Regions from separate parts of the Nocardioides pollutisoli genome, predicted to be linked through region 2. Evidence: riboswitches for the same ligand, from Rfam matches in the RefSeq annotation. Region 2 holds a riboswitch; the other holds the start of a gene.
What was found. A riboswitch is a leader RNA that binds a small molecule or an ion and turns the genes downstream of it on or off. The one in region 2 is predicted to bind cyclic di-AMP.

Region 1: it holds a riboswitch for cyclic di-AMP, as region 2 does, so the genes downstream of both, ABLE68_RS21815 (C40 family peptidase) here and ABLE68_RS14480 (transglycosylase family protein) in region 2, are expected to answer to the same signal.

What each region holds. Positions count from the first base shown of each region.
Region 1 is NZ_JBDZDU010000002.1:769,302-778,721, forward strand. It holds gene ABLE68_RS21775 (type II secretion system F family protein) at 1-370, shown strand, start outside; gene ABLE68_RS21780 (type II secretion system F family protein) at 372-1,295, shown strand; gene ABLE68_RS21785 (sensor histidine kinase) at 1,295-2,863, shown strand; gene ABLE68_RS21790 (response regulator transcription factor) at 2,860-3,516, shown strand; gene ABLE68_RS21795 (Flp family type IVb pilin) at 3,518-3,709, opposite strand; gene ABLE68_RS21800 (Flp family type IVb pilin) at 3,799-4,023, opposite strand; gene ABLE68_RS21805 (M48 family metallopeptidase) at 4,152-5,408, opposite strand; gene ABLE68_RS21810 (hypothetical protein) at 5,419-6,627, opposite strand; gene ABLE68_RS21815 (C40 family peptidase) at 6,678-7,661, opposite strand; cyclic di-AMP (ydaO/yuaA leader) riboswitch at 7,675-7,852, opposite strand; gene ABLE68_RS21820 (hypothetical protein) at 7,998-8,204, opposite strand; gene ABLE68_RS21825 (NYN domain-containing protein) at 8,268-9,420, opposite strand, start outside.
Region 2 is NZ_JBDZDU010000001.1:2,948,411-2,957,830, reverse strand. It holds gene ABLE68_RS14500 (dynamin family protein) at 30-1,736, opposite strand; gene ABLE68_RS14495 (PrsW family intramembrane metalloprotease) at 1,733-2,866, opposite strand; gene ABLE68_RS14490 (aminopeptidase P family protein) at 2,926-4,302, shown strand; gene ABLE68_RS14485 (Dyp-type peroxidase) at 4,304-5,194, shown strand; gene ABLE68_RS14480 (transglycosylase family protein) at 5,208-5,546, opposite strand; cyclic di-AMP (ydaO/yuaA leader) riboswitch at 5,556-5,713, opposite strand; gene ABLE68_RS14475 (arylsulfatase) at 5,992-8,352, shown strand; gene ABLE68_RS14470 (LuxR C-terminal-related transcriptional regulator) at 8,336-9,043, opposite strand; tRNA gene ABLE68_RS14465 (tRNA-Arg) at 9,307-9,380, shown strand; gene ABLE68_RS14460 (flavin reductase family protein) at 9,393-9,420, opposite strand, start outside.

The sequences.
Region 1 (9,420 bases), on a different contig from region 2:
CGAGGACGCCCTCGAAGGTGTGGCGGAGCGGTTGGACAGCAAGGACCTGGGCTGGGTCGTCATGGCGATCCGGATCCAGCGGCCGATCGGTGGCAACCTGGCCGAGCTGCTCGAGACCGTCGGGTCGACGATGCGCGAGCGTGAGTACATGCGCCGCCAGGTCGCGGCGCTGGCCGCCGAGGGCAAGCTCTCGGCCTGGGTGCTCGGCTGCCTGCCCCCGGTGTTCCTGCTCTACCTGCTGGTGTCGAACCGCGACTACGTGATGCCGCTGTTCACGACGCCGATGGGTCTGATGATGCTGACCGGCGCGGGCCTCCTGCTCGGCGTCGGAACGTTCTGGATGAGCAAGATGGTGAAGGTGGACGTCTGACATGGTGCTGCTCTTCGTGCTCGGTCTGGGCCTCGTCGCCCTCGCTCTCTCGCTGCTCGCCGCGGCCTTGCGCACGGGCGTCCAGCCCGGGGGCATCGCCCGCTCGATCGCCGTTCTCGAGTCGATGACCTCGCCGGCTCCGGTCGAGCTCACCCGCGAGATCAACCCGCCGTTCGGCGAGCGTGTCCTCGAGCCGCTGCGTCAGCGAGCGCTCCGGATCGGCCGGCGGCTCTCGGGCGCCGACTCCGGCGAACGGATCCGGCACAAGCTCGACCTGGCCGGCAACCCGGTCGGCTGGTCGGTGGACCGGGTGATCTCGGCGAAGGTGCTGTGCGGCGGGCTCGGGCTCGTCGTGGGCCTGTCCTTCTCGCTCCTGGTCGGACTCTCGCTCGCCACCGGTCTCGCGGTGGTCGCCCTCGGCGGAGCCGCCGGGTTCTTCGGCCCGAACCTCTACCTCTACCAGCTGACCCACGACCGGACCGAGCGGATCCAGCGCGAGCTGCCGGACGCGATCGACCTGCTCACCATCTGCGTCGAGTCCGGCCTCGGCTTCGACGCGGCGATCCAGCAGGTCGCGCGCAACACCGACGGTCCGGTCGCCGACGAGTTCAACCGGATGCTGCACGAGATGCAGATCGGGCAGGCCCGCGGCGCGGCGCTGCGGGCGATGAGCGAGCGCAGCAACGTCGCCGACCTGCGCAGCTTCGTCGGGGCCATGGCGCAGGCCGACGCGTTCGGCATCCCCGTCGGCCAGGTGCTGCGCACCCAGTCGGCCGAGATGCGGGTCAAGCGCCGGCAGCGCGCCGAGCAGAAGGCCCAGCAGGTCCCGGTGAAGATCACCGTCCCGTTGATCTTCTGCATCCTGCCGTGCCTCTTCCTGGCGGTCATGGGTCCGGCCGCGATCTCGATCATGGACACCTTCTGATGAGCCCGGCCTACCGGCAGCGGCTCTTCGTCGCCCTGGCAGCCCGGGGGTTCGGCTTCCTCGCCCTGCTCGGGCCGGCCGCGTGGGCGCAGGACGACGTCGGCGTCCTGGCGATCGCAGCAGTCGGCGCCAGCTGGGCGGTCGCCCTGATCGTCGAGGCTCTCCCCCGACCGCTGGTGCTCACGACCGAGCTGGTCGCGGCGGCGTTGGTTGGGACCATCTGCGGTCTCGCCGCCGGGTCGTCGACCGCGGCCCTGGGCGCGCTCGCGATCTCGCCACTCACCGCGGGCGTCTTCCGCGGAGTGCGCGCCGCGCTCGGCGCGCTCGGCATCTCGACCGTGGCGCTGGTCGTCGCCGCCGCGATCGCCCACGGCGGACTGGCCTTCCAGGGCGCTGTCGCCGGCTTCACCTGGACGATGACCGGCCTCGGCCTGGGCTTCATCGGCGCCTCGCTGCACGGAACCCTGCTGCGCACCGACCCGCTCGCGACCCAGCGCCGCGTCCAGTCGCTCATCCGTCGCCTGATCCACGAGTCCGACCGCCTGGTCTCCGGCCACGAGCCCGAGACCCTCGGCGCCGCGATGCTGGACCAGGTCCGCGCCGTCGTACCCGCAGGCGCCCTCCTCATCCAGGCGCCGCACGACAGCGTGCTCGCCCCGGTCGCCCTCGACCCCGGAGCACTCGCGCCACCCGACGAGCTGGCCACGGTCTCCCTCGCCGATCGCGCGTACGCCGAGGCCCGGCCGGTCCGCTCGGTCGACGGCTTCGCGCTCCCGCTCACCAGCGAGGGCCGGGTGGTCGCCGTGATCTCGGGCTGGTTCCTCCCGGGGCTCGACACCGAACCGGCCGCGCAGCTCGAGCAGCTGTCCCGGCTCGCCACCCGGCTGGAGGGCGCGGCCATCGACCTCGAGACCGCCCTGCTCTTCGCGACGTTCCGGACCATGGCGACCGTCGAGGAGCGCCGACGGCTCGCCCGCGAGCTCCACGACGGCGTCGCGCAGGACCTCGCGTCGCTCGGCTACCTCGTCGATGCCATCGCGGCCGGCAACACCGATCCCACCTACGTGGGCAAGCTCCGCGACCGGCTGACGGGCGTCCTCGAGGAGGTACGCCGCTCGCTCGTGACGCTGCGCGCCGACTCCGGACGCAGCCTGGGCGTCAGCCTCGACGACCTGGTCCGCAGCCTGGGTCCGACCACGGACATCGCGCTCTTCCTCGCCCTCGACGAGGGCCCCGCCCGGCTCCGCCCGGAGGTCGAGGCCGAGCTCTACCGGATCACCCAGGAGGCGATCATCAACGCCCTGCGCCACTCCGGTGCGACCACCGTGCAGGTCCGCTGCCGCGTCGACGCGCCGTCGGCCAAGATCACCGTCATCGACGACGGCCGCGGACTCGCCGACGCGCGGCCCGACTCCCACGGCCTCCAGATCATGCAGGAGCGAGCCCGGCTCATCGGGGCCGACCTGCAGCTGACCAGCCGCCCCGCCGGCGGCGTGGTCGTCCAGGTACGCCTCCCCGCCGGGGCGGCGGCCACCGCAGCAACCGCACGGAAGAAGGTCACGGCATGAGCGAAGGAACGACCCGGGTCCTGCTGGTGGACGACCACGACCTGGTCCGCGACGGGCTCAAGGGCGTGTTCGGGATGCAGCCGGACATGCAGGTCGTGGGTGCGGCCGGCTCGGTCGCCGAGGCGCTCGATGCGTACGCCGAGCACCGTCCCGACGTCGTCGTCACCGACCTGCAGCTGCCGGACGGCACCGGCATCGACATCGTGCGGTCCGTACGCCGTGACTGCGACCGCACCGGTCTGGTGATCCTGACCATGCACTACGGCGACCAGCAGATGTTCGCCGCGATGGAGGCCGGCGCCTCCGCGATGGTCGGCAAGGACGTGCCGTCCACCGACGTGGTGCGAGCCGCCCGCCAGGCCTCGATCTCGCCGCGCTCCTTCGCGGCGGCCGGTCTCGTCCAGGCGCTGACCCGACGCACGCTGCGGGAGTCCGGACGGCTCACGGACCGGGAGACGGAGATCCTGCACCTGCTCGCCGACGGCCTCGGCCTCGGCGAGATCGCCGCGCGGCTCTACGTCAGCCGGTCCACGGCCAAGACGCACACCGCGCGGATCTACCAGAAGCTCGGCGCCACCAACCGGGCGCAGGCGCTGATGATCGCGATGCGCACCGGGCTGCTGTCCAGCGTCGGGAGCGCGGACTTCAACTGAGCTACTGGCAGTCGGGGTCGACGGTCGTGCTGGTCGACAGCTGACCGGCGACGGTGTCGCAGCTGACTCCGAAGAGCCGGTCGTTCAGCATCCCTCCGAAGACGAAGATCACCGAGACGACGATGGTCGCGATGCCGGCCACCAACAGCCCGTACTCCACCGCGGACGCACCGCGCTCGTCGTGCTGGACCATGACGGTCCTCCCTCGGTCCGAAATGTGTTTCGGCCGTGGTCCACTGCGGGGGTGTGGACCACGGCCGAAGACGGGGTAGTGCGTTCGGATCAGGTGCAGTCGGCCGTGTTCGTCGTGGTGGCCACACCGTTGTTGCTGATCTGGTTGCAGGAGTCCTGGAACACGTTGCTGATCATGCCGCCGAAGACGAAGACGACGGCGACGATGAGCGCAGCAATGCCAGCCACCAGCAGGCCGTACTCGACGGCGGACGCACCGCGCTCATCGCGCTCGGAACGGGTGGCGTGACAGAGGTTGCGGAGATGTTCGAGCATGAGTTCTCGGTCCCTTCCTGGATCACCCGGAGACCCGGGAGGAGCGGCGCCCCTATGACCGGAATCGTGCTCCTGCCCGAGGTCCGGCGGGATCGGGTGACCGTCTCGACCGGGATAGCCCGTTCGGACTACTCCGGCGAGCCGTCCGGCCAGTCGTGCGACAGCTGCGACGCGATCGCGATCCGGGTCAGCCCGGTCGGGTGCGAGCCGAACCAGAGCTGCGACCACGCCGGCGGGGTCGGGTCTGCGAGCGAACGGAGGGCGAGCTGACGCTGCACCTCGACGAACGAGTCGGCGTCGTGGGTGACCTCGAGGGCGTCCACGTCGGCACGGGTCTCGATCAACCGGCTGATGCCGTTCTCGACCGGCGCCGAGAGCACGGTGCCCAGGGCGAGCAGGGCCAGCACCAGCGGCACGACCGTGGGGTCGCGCATCGACACGTGGCGTCGCTCCCCCGCCGCACCCACCACCAGCGCGAGCAGACCGACGCCGAAGACCGCACCGGCAGCGCCCAGGAGCGACCCGGTCAGCACGTCGTCGTGCTTGGCGTGGCCGAGCTCGTGCGCGACGACCGAGAGCACCTCGTCCTGCGGCACGTCGTTGACCAGGTTGTCGTAGAGCACCACCCGGCGGGTGCTGCCGAAGCCCGACACGTAGGCGTTCAGGGTCGTCGTACGACGCGACGCGTCCGCCACGAGCACGTCGTCGATCGGGACGCCCTCCTCGTCGGCGAGCGCGAGGATCTGGGTGCGCAGCGGCCCGTCCGGCAACGAGTGGAACGAGTTGAACAGCGGCTCGATCACCACCGGGTAGACGAACGACCCGGCCAGCACGAGCACGCCGAGCAGTCCGCCGGCGACCGCGGGCCAGGCCCGCTGCCACCGCCGGGCGCAGCCGACCAGGACGATCAGCAGCAACGAGGTGACCACGATGGTGATCGCCTCGTGCTTGACCATGTCGTGCGCGAACCCGCCCCACGACTGGGTGCTGAGGCCGTAGTCGAGGACCCGGCGGCGCAGCAGCACCGCGAAGGGCAGCGTGATGATCCGGCCGATCAGCTCGATCATCGCGACGGCGAGGACGATCCGGACCCACCACCAGCCCGGCAGCCGGTCGACCAGTCGGCGACCCCACGAGCTGAGGCCGATCACCAGCGCGACGACCAGCGACACCGCGAGCGAGCTCCAGCTCCACACCCGCGCCCAGCGGGAGAACTCCTCGGCCCGTGCGATCTGCTCGGCGCCGAAGACCGAGTCGGCGGGGACCGGCGCCGGGGTGCCACCCGGGACCGGGTGCCACGGCACCAGGAGCAGCGCGATGACGACGAAGGCGATGCCGCCGGCGGCGGTCACGACGAGAGCGACTCGACGCTCGGGGCTCCTCACTTCGCCCAAGTTATCCGGCCAGGCCTGACAGGAGGTTCCGCCACTCCTTCGTGAGCTCGGCCGTCGACAGCCCGAACGACGCCTCCAGGGCGGCACCGACCGGCTGACCTGCGTCGACCGATCGGTAGAACGTCACCAGCGCCGGCTCACCGCCGCGCTCGGCGAGCAGCCGGCAGATCAGCCAGGCACTCTCGTAGGTCGCGCCGAGGTCGGGCGTGCGCGTGCCGAACTCGCCGGCTCCCGGCAGGTGGCGCGGCGGGCCGTCCTTGCGGACCTCGGCGATGATCTGCGCCGCCGACCGGCTCACCGGCAGGTCGACGTCGCGGAGGGCGACGTAGTCGGCGAACCCCTCGAGCAGCCACAGCGGCATCCGCGCGTCCCAGGCGTCGGTCGCGACGTGCGTCGCCTCGTGGCTCATGACGACCTGGGCACCGGTGGGCCGCAGGGTGCCGAAGACGTCGGGGTTGGCGAAGATGTGCACCGGCGAGTCGGGCGCCGTCGAGCCGTCCGCCGAGGTGGTCACGGCAGCGATCTGGTCGTAGGTGCCGGGCTCCGCGTTGAGCGCTCGGTCGAGATCACCGACCGTGGCCGGCACCTCGACGACCAGGCCGGAGTGCCAGCTCGGCAGCACCCGGCGTACGACGGGGACGGCGGTCGTCGCTCGCGCGGCGTACGAGTCGGCCTGGGCGGGCGTGCCGGCGACCAGGACCAGGGTCGAGGGCGTACGTCGCACCTGCAGCGGGCCCGAGAGCCACAGCGGTGAGACCCGGTCGCGACCGCCGAACCCGGTGAGTGCGACGCGGTCCCCCTCGTCGATCAGGCGGACGGTGATCTCGGCACGTGCGGCCACGGTGTCGAAGCCGCGGAACGCCCAGGTCGCGTCGACCCCGGCGTCCCAGGAGCCGTCGGACGCCGGCGTGCCGTCGTCGTCGATGTAGCGCACCGTGAAGTCGGAGACCCGCAGCGCCTTCGCGTTGCGGACCAGGGCGGCCAGGGCGTCCGCGGTCGCGGCGTCGTCGTCGGGCGCCAGGGCGCGGGCCGCGGCGACGTCGCGGGTCCGCACCGCCTGCTGGAAGTCGGCGAGGGTCTCGGTCGCGAGCGTGGGTTGCACCGAGGGGTGCGCGGTGTGCGGGCTCGGGGCGACGTAGGTGTCATCGTCGGTGAGCGACCACGCCAGCAGGCCGGCACCCACCAGCAGGCACAGCGAAAGGCCGGCCACCCACCAGAGTGGGCGACCGGCCTGTCGACTCGGAGTGGGTGTGGCCAATCTCAGCCGGGCCGGACGGCGCCGACGTACGGCATGGCGTGCAGGCTGGTGACGCGGACGCCGGCACCGGGGTTCTCGGCGTTGACGATCATGCCGTTGCCGATGTACATGCCGACGTGGCTGATCGGGCTGTAGTAGAAGACCAGGTCGCCGGGCTGCAGGTCGCTCTCGGCGATGTGCGGGCCGGAGGAGAACTGGGCGCTCGAGGAGTGCGGGAGCGCGACGCCGGCCTGGGCCCAGGCCATCATCGTCAGGCCGGAGCAGTCGAAGGCGCTCGGGCCGGCGGCACCGTAGACGTAGGCCTTGCCGACCTGCGCCATGGCGTAGGCAACCGCGGCGGCGGCGCGACCGGAGGCGGGTACGTCGGACGGGACCCGGACCTCGCCGCGGGACAGGATCGCCTCGCGCTCGTCTGCCTTGAGGTCACCGAGCAGGGACTTGGCCTCGGCGAGCTTCTTGTCCGCCTCGGCCTTCTCCTGGGCGAGCTGCTTCTCGAGGGCGGCGATCTCGGCCGCGCGCTTCTCGGTCGCGGAGCTGCGGATGTCGAGGGCCTGGAGCTCGGTGGAGTACTTGTCGTAGAGCTGCGACTGCATGTCGTTGAAGGCCGACATGGTCGAGAGCTGGGAGAGGAACTTCTGCGGGTCGTCGGAGACGACGACCTGGCCGACGGCCGACAGGCTCTCGCCCTCGTACTGACGCACGATGGAGTCCTGCACCTGCGTGCGGACCGACTCGAGCGCGTCGTCCTGGCGGCTCTGGTCGGCCTTGAGCGACGCGAGGTCGCCCTGCAGGTCGCGCAGCTCCAGCTTGGCGTCGTTGTAGCGCTCCGAGGCCTGCTCGGCCTCGTGGTAGAGCCGGTCGACCCGTGCTTGGACGTCGTCGATGTCGGGCTTGGCCTGCGCCGGCGACGAGGGCATGAAGCCCACGGCGGCGATCATGGCGAGACCGGACAGGATGGTGATGAGTCGCTTACGGCCGTTCTGCACGAGCGAGCGGGCTCCCTTTGTAGTCGTACGCCTACCGGGTGAGCTGACGGGTTCGGGCACGACTTGCCCTACACCGGCTCCTCGGGGGCACACGTGCCTCCGACTCACCGGTGATTCACCCCAGAAAGGTTGGTTCCCCGGCTCCGGGCCCACCGACGAGTCGACAGGTCCGGACTAAGCGCGGTGACCGTGCGGATCCGAGTGATCCACATCCACGGCCACCTGAGCGACACACGGTAGTCGCGGCGCGAGGGCCTGACCAACTTTCCCCCCACGTGGCGCAACTTTTTTACGATCTCGTGCGTCGTGGCTGTCACACACGTCACACCCGTCACATCAGGCGGACTCGATCAGGGGTGCGGGGACCGATTGGACCAGTCGCAGCGGCGGGACCAGGCCGCCCGCGGCCAGGACGTCGAGCGCGCGCTGCTCGTCGTCGTCGAAGGTGAGCTCGGGGGGTGGGCCCAGCAGCACGGTGACCACGCAGTCGTGGCAGTGCAGCCCGCGCACCTCGCAGGTGTCGCAGTCGATTCTCGTTGTCATGCCAGGAACGCTCGCAGGGACCACCGACAGTCGGGTCCGAGATCCCGGTCCCCGGCGTGTCGACTACCGGGCGAGGAGGTCCAGGAGCGCGGAGGGAGGTACGACACGGGCGCCGTCGCGCAGCACGTCCCGGGCCACCTCGTGGTCGGCGGTCACGACCACCACCACCCGGCCCTCGGGCTCGGCGGCGACCAGGTCGCGGAGCACGTCGTCGGCGATCACGCCACGCGGGCTGTAGAGGACGCGGACGCCGCGGGGCGCGTTGACGGGTGGCCGCTGGTCGGTGTCGGCGGCGTCGAAGACGACCGTGGTCTCGGCACCGGTGCGCGCGACCAGGGGCGCGAGCCCGTTGACCAGCCGGATCCGCTGGGCCTCGAGCGAGGAGCTCGGCCACGCGGTCTTGCTGACGTTGTAGCCGTCGACGAGCAGCCGCGCCCGCGGCATCGCGAGGTAGTCGTCGAGAGAGGCCTGCACGGGCATCCGCTGCCCGGTCGTGGCGACGTCCGCCTCGACCCGGTCACCGGGCGCCCCGTCGACCGACGGCAGCGCGAGCTCCCGACGGAGCCCACTGGCGGCGTCGATGACGGTCTCCAGCAGGAGGCGGGCACGCAGGCTCGCCTCGTCGCGCTCCGAGCGGGCGTCGCGGCGCGACCGCGCCTCCTCGGCCTCGAGCCGCTCGACCTGCGCCCGGAGCCGTCGGTTCTCCTTCTCCAGCGCGGCCGACGAGGCCGCCGCCGAGGCGCGCGCCTCCTCGATCGCCCGGGCGGCGTCCTCCGCCGCGGCCCGCGACTCGCGCTCGGACGCACGGGTGTCGCCGAGCTTGCGCCGCAGGGCGGCGTTCTCCGCCTTGTACTCGTCGACCTGCGCTCGATGGGCCGCCCGCAGCTCGCGGGTCGCCTGCTCCGCCTCGGCCAGCCGGGAGCGCAGCCGCTCGAGCTCGCGGTCGTCCCGGGGCGCCGGCGGCTCGACCAGCCCCTCGGCGGCGGCCACGGCCTCCTCCCAGCCCTCGGGCCGGACCAGCCAGGCCCGGGCCGCGAGGCCGAGCGGGTCGTCGGGTGCCTGGCGCGCTGCGACCTGGACACCGACCCGCTCGCGGAAGTCCTCGTCGCCCAGCGCCTCGGAGATCGCACCGGCCCCGAGCCGCGCCCGGCGGGCCGGGGCGAACGACGCGACCCGCCGTACGGCCGGAGGGAGCCGGGGGACGACGGGCAGCGCC
Region 2 (9,420 bases):
AACAGTGCGCTCCCACCCTAGGGCACGCCTCAGTCGCCCCCCGGACGGCTCTGCTCGAAGCGGCGGTCGTCGACCCGACGGGCCGCGGAGCGCAGCACCTGCGCCGCGTCAGGGGGCAGGTCCACGGCGTCGAGGAGGCCGAGATAGCGGCCCCGCTCGCCCTCGAGGAGCGCCGACACCCGCCGCTGCAGCCCGGCGCGGGCCTGCGCGACGAGGGTGCGGGTCTGGTCGGCGCCGAAGACGGCGTCCAGCAGCGTGTGACCGACCGCGACGCTCGATCCGCTGGTGTCGGAGTCGTCGGCCAGCGAGACCACGGCCAGCGTCACGGCCAGGCCCCGGGCGCCGTACGCGAGGTAGCGGGAGCTGCGCTCCGCGGCGCCGTGCGTCTTCACGAGGTCGGCCAGCTCCTGCTGCCAGGCGCGGACCTCGCCCTCCGCCCGGCGACGCAGGTCGCGTGAGGCGCGACCGAGGTCGCCCTCGGCCGCGGCGACCACGGGACCGGCCGTGCCGAGCTCGTCCCAGGCTGCCCGGGCGGCTCCGGCGGCACTCTCGGCGTGGTCGAGGACCATGAGCTCGAGACCGGCCTCGACGGCGACGCTGACGCGGTCGGCCTGCTGGGCGGTGCCCTTGACCGCGCTGACCACCCGCTCGCGCAGCCGGCTCACCTTGTTGTCGAGCGACTTGAGCAGCTCGCCGGTCCCGACGAACTCCCGCCAGCGCGCGGCGACCTCGCCCCGCAGCAGCGAGCCGTCGGTCGTGGCTGCCAGAGCAGCAGCCTCGGCCTCGGCGTACGCCGCGGTGGCAGCCGTCCGGAGCTCGTCGAGCGCGGTGATCTGCTCGGTGACGGCGTCGGCGATGACGTGCGCCTGGCGCCCGAGGGTGCGCACGGTGCCGTCGAGGGTCTGGCGTACGACGGCGTCGCGGGCGCCGTTGTCGCCGGCCAGCGAGACGAGCCAGGTGCGGATGTCGGCGACCTCGGCGGGCGCCAGCAGCCCGTCCTCGTCGACCGGCGCCTCGTTGACGGTGAACAGGGGCGAGTCCTTGAGACCGCGGCTCGCGAGCATCCGGGCCAGGTGGGCGGCGACGGTGCTGATCGCGTCGGCCGGGGTGCGGTCGAGCACGATCGCGACCGACGTCGAGCGCTCGGCGGCCCGCTTGAGGTAGTCCCACGGCACCTGGTCGGAGTAGCGCGCTGCCGACGTCACGAAGAGCCACAGGTCGCCGGCGGCGAGCAGCTGGGCGGCGAGCAGCCGGTTGCGCTCCTCGACCGAGTCGACGTCGGGTGCGTCGAGGATCGCCAGGCCGACGGGCACGGTGTCGGAGGCGACCAGCTGGAGCGAGTCGGGGTCGTCGGTCGAGTGGTCGACCCGGACCAGGTCGGGCAGGAGGCGGTCCTGGCCGAACCAGTGGGCGTCGTCGGGGTGGTGCACGAGGACCGGTGACCGGGTGGTCGGGCGCAGCAGCCCCGAGGCGGTCACCCGGTGGCCGACAATCGAGTTGACCAGAGTGGACTTGCCCGCGCCGGTCGATCCACCGACCACCGCGAGCAGCGGGGCCTCGACGCTCATCTGCCGCGGCAGCACGTAGTCCTCGAGCTGGTCGACCAGCTGCTGGCGCGACGTACGACGCTCCTCCACCCCGGCGACGTCCAGCGGCAGCCGGGCGTCCTGCAGCGCGCCACGGAGCTGCACCAGCGCCGTGAGCATGCGGGAGTCGTGGTCGGGAGAGACCGTCATCGGGTGGGTACCACCTGTCCGGGGAAAGCGATCGTCGGGCGGAGCTCGTCGATGCGCTGGAGGAACTGCTGGCCGCGGGCGGCGTAGTCCGGCGGCGGCGTGCCCCGCAGGTAACGGTAGTGGAGGAAGCCGAGCTCGATGGTCGCCTGCTGGTAGTCGCGCATCGCCCGCTCGCCCGGCTTGCCGCCGACGCTGCGTGCGTAGGCGCGGCTGCGGCGGCGCGCACCGAGGTCGACGACCCAGCCGATGTCGGTCGCCGGGACCAGGCCGCGGTTGGCGGCGTCGGTGAGCGCCGAGGCCAGCAGCCGGCGCTCCGAGCTCCGCGACCAGATGGCCAGCGAGGCGATGCCGACGAAGACGGGCGCCATCAGGACGACGTACGCGATCCCGAAGCTGTCGGCGCCGTAGACGGTCGCGGTGTTCCAGGTGGCGTGCGCGACCACGGCGCAGGCGAGACCGGCGAGCGGCCACAGCGCGCGGGCACCGCGGCTGCGGGCGTTGACGGCCAGGCCGACGCCGATGCCGGTGAACGCGGTGAAGAGGGGGTGCGCGAAGGGGCTGACGACGCAGCGCACCACGAACGTCGTCGTGACGGCCTCGATGCCGCCCGGGCCCATGCCGTCGGTGCCGTTGTACGCCGCGGCCAGGTAGAGGATGTTCTCGGTGAAGGCGAAGCCGATGCCGACCATGCCGGCGTAGACGATCCCGTCGAGGACGCCGTCGAGCTCGCCGCGACGCCACCACAGCAGGAGGAAGAGGAAGAGCCCCTTGCAGAGCTCCTCGGTCAGCGGCGCGACCAGCTCGAGCGAGAGCCGGTCGGTGACGCCACCCATGAGGCCACCGAGGCCCTGCAGCACGATCGCGGCGGCGGTCGCCACGAACGAGCCCCAGAGCAGACCCGAGGCGAGCATGCTCCGCGGCTCGGGCTCATAACGGTCCAGCCAGAGGTAGCAGGCGACCAGCGGACCGACCGGGACGGCCGCGAGCGCGGTGGCCAGGACGACCGTCCGCGGAGCACCCGCGAAGGCCAGGATCGCGAGGATCGCGAGGGCGCCGAGGCAGACCAGCACCGTGACGACCACCGTGAAGGCGACCGACGACGCGGCGCTCTCACGGCGGGTTCCGGGCATGGCCCGCAGCCTATCGGGGGCACTCTTCGAGCCCCGACTCCCGGCGTAGAGTGAGGTGCGTGAGCGAGCAGACCACTCCTGAGACCGCCGAGCCGAAGACCGAGTCGCACGACCCGGCCGTCCCCGCCGCCTACGCCGCCTTCATGCGCCAGGGCTGGGGTGACCGCGACCTCGACCTCGCGGTCGAGCCCGTCGCCGGACCTGCCGCACAGCGCCGCGCGAAGCTCGCGGAGGCCTTCCCCGGCGAGCGGCTGGTGCTGCCGGCCGGCACCTACAAGGTGCGCGCCTACGACACCGACTACCGGTTCCGGCCCGACACGGCCCACACCTACTTCTCGGGCAACCAGACGAGCGACGCCGTGCTGGTCGTCGACGACGGCGAGTCCGTGCTCTACGCCCGGCCGCGCTCCTCGCGCGAGACCGACGAGTTCTTCCGCGACCGGCAGTACGGCGAGCTCTGGGCCGGCCGTCGTCCCTCGCTCAAGGAGATCTCGGACTCCCTCGGCATCGAGGTCCGCCACATCGACGAGCTCCCGTCGTACGACGACGGCGACCGCAAGACGCGGGTGCTGGACGTCGACCCCGAGCTGACCCGGGTCGCCTCCGAGCTGCGGCTGATCAAGGACGACTGGGAGGTCGCGCAGCTCCAGGAGGCGTGCGACATCACCACGCTCGGCTTCGAGGACTCCGTGCGCGAGTGGGACGACGTCCTGAAGTACGGCGAGCGCTGGATCGAGGGCACCTTCTTCCGCCGGGCCCGGGCGATGGGCAACGACATCGGCTACGACTCGATCGTCGGGGGCGGTTCCCACGCCACGACGCTGCACTGGATCGAGAACTCCGGACCGATCACCCCCGGCCAGCTGGTGCTGCTCGACATGGGTGTCGAGAACCGCTTGCTCTACACCGCCGACGTCACCCGCACGCTGCCGATCGACGGCCGCTTCACCGACCTGCAGCGCGAGCTCTACGACCTCGTCTACAACGCCCAGCAGGCCGGCATCGACGCGATCCGGCCCGGTGAGCCCTTCCGGGCCGCCCACAACGCCGCGATGGAGGTGCTGGCGCACGGACTCGAGGCGATGCAGCTGCTGCCGGTCAGCGCCGAGGAGGCGCTCGACCCCGAGAGCCGGGTCTACGCGCGCTGGACGCTCCACGGCACCAGCCACATGCTCGGCATGGACGTCCACGACTGCGGCCAGGCCGCGCCGGCGGCGTACGCCGAGGGCACGCTCGCCGAGGGCATGGTGCTGACCGTCGAGCCGGGCCTCTACTTCCAGGAGGACGACCTGCTCGTCCCCGAGGAGCTCCGCGGCATCGGCATCCGGATCGAGGACGACATCGTGGTCACCGCCGACGGCTCGCGCAACCTCTCCGCCGCGCTCCCCCGCACCTCGACCGACGTCGAGGCGTGGATGGGCGAGCACCGGCGCTGAGGTGACCGTCCCCCAGACCGGGATCTTCGCGCTCGGCAACCTCGCCCACACCTATCTCGAGCTCGACCTGACGGGCGCGGACGCTGCGGCACTGGTGTCCGCCGTCGCCGACCTCACCGAGCCGCGGACGACGATGGGCGGGGTCAACCTGGTGACCGGGTTCCGTCCGGAGGTGTGGCGTGCCGTCGCGCCGGACCGGACGCCGGAGGACCTGCACGGCTTCGACGAGCCGGTCGACGGGATCGAGGGATTCACGATGCCCGCGACCCAGCACGACCTGGTGCTGTGGATCGCGGGGGCGTCGTACGACGTGGTCTTCGACGCGGCGACCGAGATGATCGCGGCGCTGCGCGACGTGGCGGTCGTGGCCGAGGAGATCGTCAGCTGGTCCTACCACCGCGACCTCGACCTGACCGGCTTCATCGACGGGTCGGAGAACCACTCGCTGCTGCTCGCCCCGACCGAGGTGCTGGTGCCCGACGGCTCCCCCGGTGAGGGCGGGTCGGTGCTGCTGCTGCAGAAGTGGGCGCACGACGCCGCGGCGTGGAGCGCGTTGAGCCAGGACCAGCAGGAGCAGGTGATCGGCCGGACCAAGCCGGACAGCATCGAGCTCGAGGACAAGCCCGCGACCTCCCACGTGGCCCGCACGGACCAGGAGGAGTTCGGTCAGATCTTCCGGCGCAACACGCCGTACGGCACCGTGACCGACCACGGCACCGTCTTCGTCGGCTTCAGCGCCACGCAGGCGCCGCTCGCCGACATGCTCGACAGCATGGCCGGCCGTGGCGGCGTACGAGACGAGCTGACTCGCTACTCGACGCCGCTCACGGGCGGCTACTACTTCGTGCCCTCGGCGAGCGACCTGCTGACCTTCGCCACGCCCGAGGACTGAACCCGGGTCAGGGTCAGCGCACGCCGGCCCGCTGCGAGCAGGTCGGCCACGCGCCCCAGCCCTGACCGTTCTGGATCCGCTCGGCGACGCGGATCTGCTGGGCCTTGCTGGCGCGGCTCGGGATCCGGGCGAACTTGCCGCCGCCGTACCCGTGCCAGGTGCCGCTGCTGATCTGCAGGCCACCGAAGTAGCCGTTGCCGGTGTTGATGTGCCAGTTGCCGCCCGACTCGCAGCGAGCGATCCGGTCCCAGGTCCGGGTGGGGGTGGCGTCCGCCGGGGCGCTCATCGCGACGACGGGGGTGATGGTGGTGGCCGCGAGGGCAGCCGTGGACAGCAGGGTGCGCATGCGCATGAAGGACTCCTACGACGCCTGCGGAGTTAGCTGTCGGGTTCGGGCTGGAGTTGCCCGGCCATCGATGTGGCTTCACCCCGAGGGTCGCGTCGCGACCCGAGGAACCTGGTTCCCCCGCTCCTGTCCGTGCTGTGATGCGGGACCCCCCGACCGGACAGGACTCGGCGTGCCCGGGTGGCCGTCCCGGTGTGCCGGGACCCGTCGAGGGTAGGCAGACCGCCCCACCCGACCTCAAATCGAGACCGGGCGGTGCGGGCGTGAGACGCGCCACTTCGTTCAGGGGTAGTCACGGACGTCGTGGTGGTCGATTTGCCCGTGGAGCCACCACAACGTCCGTGACTACCCCGCCGCTTCACCCGGTTCGGGTGGCGCGACGTCCCTGGATCGACGGCCACGATGAGCTGCCGATCGCGGTGGAGCGGCGGCGAGCAGACAAGGAGTCGTCGTGACCGAGACCGTGCAGCGTCAGGTGCTTCCCATCCCCGACCAGGCAGCGCGCGGCCCCGTCACGTACGACGCCAAGGACCCGGACACGGCCTTCCCGCCGATCGTGCCGCTGCTGCCCCCGGAGGGCGCGCCCAACGTCCTGGTCGTCCTGATCGACGACTGCGGGTTCGGGGCCTCCAGCGCCTTCGGCGGGCCGATCAACACCCCCACGTTCGACCGGCTCGCCGAACAGGGCCTGCGCTACACCCGCTTCCACACGACGGCGCTCTGCTCGCCGACCCGGGCGGCGCTGCTCTCGGGCCGCAACCACCACACGGTGGGCATGGGCGGCATCACCGAGATCGCGACCTCGGCGCCGGGCTACAGCTCGCTGCGGCCCAACACCTGCGCCCCGCTGGCCGAGACGCTCAAGCTCAACGGCTACTCCACTGCCCAGTTCGGCAAGTGCCACGAGGTGCCGGTCTGGCAGACCAGCCCGATGGGGCCCTTCGACAACTGGCCGTCCGGCGGCGGCGGGTTCGAGCACTTCTACGGGTTCCTCGGCGGCGAGACCAACCAGTACGCCCCGGCGATCTACAGCGACACCACCCCCGTCGAGCCGGACCGTACGCCGGAGGAGGGCTACCACTTCACCGAGGACATGACCGACCACGCGATCGCCTGGGTGCAGCAGCAGAAGGCGCTGATGCCGGACAAGCCGTTCTTCGCCTACTTCGCCCCCGGGGCCACCCACGCTCCCCACCACGTGCCGGTCGAGTGGTCGGACAGGTACAAGGGCAGGTTCGACCAGGGCTGGGACGCGCTGCGCGAGGAGACCATCGCGCGCCAGAAGGCTCTCGGCGTCGTGCCGGAGGACGCCGACCTGACCGAGCGCCACGAGCAAATCCCCGGCTGGGACGAGATGCCCGACGACCTCAAGCCGGTGCTCGCCCGCCAGATGGAGGTGTACGCCGGCTTCCTCGAGCACACCGACCACCACGTCGGGCGCCTGATCGACGCGCTGGCCGAGCTGGAGATCCTCGACGACACCCTCGTCTACGTGATCATCGGCGACAACGGCGCATCGGCCGAGGGCGACCTCCACGGCACGTTCAACGAGCTGATCAACCTCAACGGCGCGACGGCCCTCCAGACCACCGAGTTCATGGCGGAGCGCATCGACGACTTCGGCACGCCGTCGGCGTACAACCACTACGCCGTGGGCTGGGCGCACGCCATGAACACGCCGTACCAGTGGACCAAGCAGGTCGCCTCCCACTGGGGCGGCACCCGCAACGGCACGATCGTGCACTGGCCGGGTGGCATCGACGCCCGCGGAGAGATCCGCAACCAGTTCCACCACGTCATCGACGTGGCGCCCACCGTGCTCGAAGCCGCCGGGCTCCCCGAGCCCACGTTCGTCCACGGCGTGCAGCAGAAGCCCTACGAGGGCGTCAGCATGGCCTACACCTTCGACGAGGCCGGTGCCGCCGACCGGCACGACATCCAGTACTTCGAGATGTTCGTCAACCGCGGCATCTACCACCGGGGCTGGACCGCCGTGACGCGGCACTCGATCCCCTGGGACCCGACGACCCCGGGCGCGATGGACGACGACGTGTGGGAGCTCTACGCGCCCGACGACTGGACCCAGGCCCACGACGTCGCCGCCGAGCACCCCGACAGACTCGCCGACCTGCAGCGCAAGTTCCTCCTCGAGGCGGCGAAGTACAACGTCTTCCCCCTCGACGACCGCCGCGTGGAACGGTTCGACCCCGTCCTCGCCGGCCGTCCCAGCCTGGTGAGCGGCACCCGCCAGCTGCTCTTCGGGGGCATGCGGCGACTGACCGAGAACACCGTGCTCAACGTGAAGAACAAGTCGCACGCCGTCACCGCTGACATCCACGTCCCCGACGGGGGCGCATCCGGGGTCATCGTGGCCCAGGGCGGGGCGTTCGGCGGCTGGAGCCTCTACCTGCTCGAGGGTCGTCCCACGTACTGCTACAACCTCTTCGGCCTCGAGCGGTTCCACGTGCGCGGCGACACCCAGGTAGCGGCGGGAGACCACCAGGTCCGGGTCGAGTTCGCGTACGACGGCGGAGGTCTGGGCAAGGGCGGAACCGTCGACCTCTACGTCGACGGCGGCAGGGTCGGCGGCGGGCGCATCGAGCACACCGTCCCGCTCATCTTCTCGACGGACGAGACGCTCGACCTCGGCTCCGACACCGGGACGCAGGTCAGCGACGACTACGACACCCGTGGCAGCGAGTTCACCGGTCGCATCCACCGCGTCCAGATCGACCTCGGCGAGGACGCCGACGACAGCGACCACCTGATCACGCCGGAGGAGCGGATGCGGATCATCACGACCCGGCAGTAGCCCCGGTCCCGCGGTCGCCCCGGGTCGTGCCGGGCTCGGGGCTGATGCCGTTCTGGATGGCCCAGCTCACCGCCTGCGAGCGACTGGTGACCCCGATCTTCTGGTAGGTCGTGCGGATGTAGGTCTTGACCGAGTTGATCGACAGGTAGAGCTGGGCGGCGATCTCCTTGTTGCTCCGCCCCTGCGCGATCAGTGACAGCGTCTCGGCCTCGCGGTCCGAGAGCCCCACGGTGTTGCCGTTGCGCAGGGCCGCGGCGGCACTCACCCCGGAGCCGACGGTCGGGTCCTCCCCCGCGTCGCCGACCACCCAGCCCGTCACCGCCGAGTCGATCGCAGCCAGCAGGTCGTCAGTGTCGACCGCCAGCGAGAAGTACCCCTGCGCCCCGCGCTGCAAGGCCCGGCTCGCCAGGTCCGGGCGCAGGTCGTGGGAGATCACGAGGACGTGCGACGTCGCGTGGTCGACCAGGTGATCCAGGTCGCGGCCATCGCCGCGGAGCATCCCGATGGCGTCGTACAGCACCACGTCCGGTTCCACCGACAGCTCGGCGTCGGACACACCGGGCTGCCCGAGGCGTGGCGTGGGCACGAGCTCGACCCGGTCCGGGTGCCGAGCCAGCAGGCCAGCGACACCGGCCGCGACGATCGGCTGCGGACTCACGACGCTGACGCGCACAGGTTCGTTGCTACGCATGCGGGAATCTTTCCCGTCGCCGCAGCCCGACCCAAACCTTTCACCCCAAAGGGTTGGACCGGGACGTGGCCATGACCCGCCGCAGAGTGAGCGACGGGCCATGCAACTCGACCTCGAGTCCCCGCAGCAGTGGCGTGAGGCTTCACCCAGCCGCGTGCGGTACGGGAGCAGTGCCCCGCAAGCCCTCAGTTCATGTCCTCAGGTGGACGGTGCTGCATAATCTGCCGGGGCGGAAGCACAGCGGGGCTGGCTTCCGGACTCCCGCCCCTGTAGCTCAGCTGGATAGAGCAAGAGCCTTCTAATCTCTAGGTCGCAGGTTCGAATCCTGCCGGGGGCACCGCGGTCGGCATCAGCCCTGCTGGAGCTTGCCGAAGGCG